2 regions of the Nosocomiicoccus massiliensis genome follow, and region 1 is predicted to be linked to the other one. Evidence: riboswitches for the same ligand, from Rfam matches in the RefSeq annotation. Region 1 holds a riboswitch; the other holds the start of a gene.
The links. Region 1 has a riboswitch for S-adenosylmethionine ahead of CJ229_RS04840 (methionine ABC transporter ATP-binding protein). Riboswitches for the same ligand answer to the same signal wherever they lie in the genome.
Positions count from the first base shown of each region.

Region 1 (2,211 bases):
ATAAGTAAACCGAGTGGATCGCCGTTAATATATTCGATGCGACCGTTTAAAATACTAATGTTTAAATCAAATAGTTTATACAGCTGATTTAAATGGTTTTCTTCTGCTGTATCTTTTGCGAATTTTAACGTAATGATTCGGTTTTCGTTTGTTGTCTTAATATGTGGTGGCACTTGGAAGTTATAAATTTCTTGAACGAAACCTTTCGTCACTTCATGTGTCGGATTACTAAATATGTTATAAACATCGTCTACTTCAATGATTTCTCCGTTAGACATGACTCCAACGCGATGTGCAATTTCTTTTATGACTTCCATTTCATGCGTAATTAAAACAATCGTGAGACCGAGTGTTTTATTAATCTCTTTTAATAACTTTAAAATTTCTTTTGTAATCTCAGGGTCTAACGCACTCGTCGCTTCGTCACATAGTAAAACTTCTGGATCATTTGCAAGTGCACGTGCAATACCGACACGCTGTTTTTGTCCCCCACTTAAATTTTTAGGTAACGCATCTCTTTTATCTGAAAGTCCGACGAGTGTTAACAACTCATCCACTCGTGCGTCCATTCTTTCTTTCGGATATTTCGCTGCTTTTAAAACAAACTTAATGTTCTCAGCAACTGTCTTACTGTTAATTAAATTAAAATGCTGAAACACCATTCCGATCTTTTGACGTTTAACACGTAGTTTATCTTTAGAAAGTTTTGTTAAATTATCGTCACCGACAATGACGTCACCCGTTGTCGGCACTTCAAGTAAGTTAATGAGGCGTAGTAGCGTACTTTTACCTGCGCCACTAAAGCCGATTAGTCCAAAAATCTCACCTGAGCGAATCGATAAATCCGTCGTTTTAACCGCTTCAACAGACTTACCTTTGACATCGTAAGTCTTACTAACGCCCTTCAATTCAATATGACTCATGGAAACTCCTCCTCAAAATAAAAAACCATTTACTAAAATAAGCAAATGGTTTGTAATGATATCTGTCAAGCATCTGCTCGTTGGAATTAGCACAGTACTTAAAAAGCCCGCTGCTGAACTGTCACTGGGCCAAATCCCTCGAGTTCTCTGGATATTTAATATTCAATTAAAACAATCTTATACCACATAGAGCTATTTTACAACACTTTTTCGAAATTGTTAGAAAACTCCTACTTCACCCATTTGGACATGTAAATGAGGTCTGTGTAGCTGTCGTTGTTTAGTTTGACTTGATCTTTTAGTGTTGCTTCACTTTCGAATCCGAATCGTTCGTATAGTTTGATCGCGCCGTCGTTGTTACCAAATACTGTGAGGATTAGTTTTTCGATATTATCGTTTTCTGTCGCGAAATCGACGACTTCTTGAATGAGTTTGCTTCCGATACCGTGTCCTGCGTATTTATGTTGAACACTAATTCCAAATTGTGCGATGTGACGGAATTTATGGCGCTTGTCGTGGAACATGTTGATGATTCCAATGACTGTGTCGCCATCTAATGCGACGAGTTTTAAGTCGTTTTCACCGATGTTTTTTATTTTGTTTATTTGATCTTCTAAGTCTGGTTCCTGATTTTCTATCGCTGTTGCGAGTGTGTCTGGATTTTCTTTTGTTACTTTTATTTTATGTTCAATGATTGACTCTGCGTCTTCAATTTTCGGTTTTCTTATTTCTAAATTCATCGTATCCCATCCTTTTTAATGCTACTTCTATAGTAACATTTATACTTTCTACACTCACTTTGTCTGTTTATCAGTTAAATAGACAAGCTCTCGTTTATTTGTAACAATGAAGTTGATTACTGATTATTTAAGGAGGATTTTTAGATGAAACATCTTTCTAACGAACATTATTTTTATCACATGTCTAAAGATAACGAACCGAAGTTAACTGTAGATGTTGGTGATACTGTTAAAATTGACACGCTCGACTGTTTTACGAATCAAATTCAAGATGAGGATTACGCGTTTGACACACTCGATTGGGATAAAATGAACCCAGCCTCTGGACCTATTTTTGTCAGTGGTATTCAAGCTGGAGATGTTTTAAAAGTTACGATTCAAGACATTGAAATTGACGATAAAGGCGTCATGGTAACTGTACCTGATGCTGGTGTGATGGGTAAATATTTACACGAACCAACGATTAAAGTGCTCGATATTAAAGATGATACTGTCCTCTTTAACGATATTGAAATTCCAATTAACAAAATGGTTGGAGTGATTGGTGT
Region 1 covers NZ_CP136964.1:901,652-903,862, forward strand. The annotation lists gene CJ229_RS04840 (methionine ABC transporter ATP-binding protein) at 1-923, opposite strand, end outside; SAM riboswitch class I at 979-1,081, opposite strand; gene CJ229_RS04845 (GNAT family N-acetyltransferase) at 1,154-1,663, opposite strand; gene CJ229_RS04850 (acetamidase/formamidase family protein) at 1,808-2,211, shown strand, end outside.

Region 2 (2,211 bases), 310 kb from region 1:
ATGTTAAATACACCGTGTTCGTTCCAACCGTGCTCATCGTCACCGATTAGACCACGATTTGGATCTGCAGAAAGTGTCGTTTTACCTGTACCAGATAATCCGAAGAATAACGCTACGTCATCATTTTCTCCGACGTTTGCTGAACAGTGCATACTTAAAATACCTTTTTGAGGAAGTAGGTAGTTCATTACAGAGAAGATAGATTTTTTCATCTCTCCAGCGTATTCAGTTCCACCGATTAAAACGATTTGCTTTTCAAAGTTCACTAAAATAAATGTCTCAGAGTTCGTACCATCTACAGATGGATCTGCTTTAAATGATGGTGCAGAAACAATTGTAAAGTCAGGTGAAATGTTTAAACCTTCTTCTTTTGTCTCAGGATCGATAAATAAAGCTTTTACGAATAAGTTATGCCATGCGAATTCGTTTACGACACGGATGTTTAAACGTGAATCCGTATCTGCACCTGCATATCCGTTAAATACGAATAATTCATCTTTACTATCTAAGTGATCTAACACTTTGTCGAGTAGTGCATCAAACACTTCACCACTAATTGGTTGGTTTACTTCTCCCCAATCTACAGTGTCTCTTGTCACATCGTCTTCAACGATGAAGCGGTCTTTAGGGCTACGACCTGTATATTTACCAGTTGTTGCAGTGAATGCACCGCTCGATGCAATTTTACCTTCTTTTCTTCTAGATGCGGCTTCTACAAGCTCTGCACGAGATAATTGGTTGTTTGTTGAATCTTTTTGTACAAGTGCTTCGATTCTTTTCACAGAGTTTGACATTATATAAATTTCCTCCAAATTTTGTTTATCATCTAATATTTTAATACAAGATACTAAAAGATTCCACCGAATCGAGATATGTTTTAAAAGTACTTGATAATTTCATTGATGTTGTGTATTCTAGTAAACAAGTTATCTCTTATCAAGAGTCGGTGGAGGGAATACCCCCTGTGAAGCCCAGCAACCCCTTCTAACGTAGAAGAATGGTGCTAAAGGTTGCAGAAATAATGATTTCTGAACGATAAGAGAAAAGGGTGGCCTTTTCTCTATGTGTGAGAAAAGGCTTTTTTTATCGAAAGAGATAGCTAATATATTTTAAGGAGAAAATATAATGGAACGTAGATTATTTACGTCAGAGTCTGTAACAGAAGGTCATCCAGATAAAGTTGCAGACCAAATTTCAGATGCGATTTTAGACGAGATTATTAAAGACGATAAAGATGCACGTGTTGCATGTGAGACTGTTGTAAACACTGGTCTTGCAATGATTGTTGGAGAAATTTCAACGTCTACGTACGTCGACATTCCTAAAATCGTTAGAAACACGGTACAAGAAATTGGTTATACGAATGCTGAATACGGATATGATTATAAAACGATGTCTGTATTAACAGGAATTGATGAGCAGTCAGTCGATATTGCTCAAGGAGTTGATGGAGAAGGGGATAACGAATCAAAAGAGAGCGGAACTACTGGAGCAGGTGACCAAGGTTTAATGTTTGGTTACGCGACAGACGAAACTGAGGAATTTATGCCACTTCCAATTACTTTAGCGCATAAACTCGCGCGTCGTCTAACAGAAGTACGTAAAACGCATGTTTTAGACTACCTTCGACCAGATGGAAAAACTCAAGTCACTGTCGAATACGATGAAAATAATCAGCCGTTACGTGTAGATACAATCGTCTTATCCACACAACACGATGAAAAAGTCGCACATAGTGAAATTAAAGAAGATATTAAGCGTGAAGTTATCGATTATGTTATTGATGAAAATCTCATCGACGAGGATACTCGGATGATCATTAACCCGACAGGTCGATTCGTTATCGGTGGACCACATGGAGATGCAGGATTAACTGGACGTAAGATTATTGTCGATACTTACGGTGGTTATGCACGACATGGTGGGGGAGCATTTAGTGGAAAAGACCCAACTAAAGTAGATAGATCTGCAGCTTATGCAGCGCGTTACATTGCTAAAAATATCGTTGCAAGTGGTTTATCTAAACAGTGTGAAATTCAGTTATCATATGCGATTGGTGTTGCTGAACCTGTCTCGATTTCAGTAAATACATTTGGAACAGGTAAAATCGAAGATTCAAAAATTGCAGCCGCAGTACGCAATGAATTTACGTTAACTCCAGACGGTATTATTGAAATGTTAGATTTACAGCGTCCGATTTATAAACAAACA
Region 2 covers NZ_CP136964.1:596,129-598,339, reverse strand. The annotation lists gene pckA (phosphoenolpyruvate carboxykinase (ATP)) at 1-794, opposite strand, end outside; SAM riboswitch class I at 931-1,042, shown strand; gene metK (methionine adenosyltransferase) at 1,126-2,211, shown strand, end outside.
Region 2: it holds a riboswitch for S-adenosylmethionine, as region 1 does, so the genes downstream of both, metK (methionine adenosyltransferase) here and CJ229_RS04840 (methionine ABC transporter ATP-binding protein) in region 1, are expected to answer to the same signal.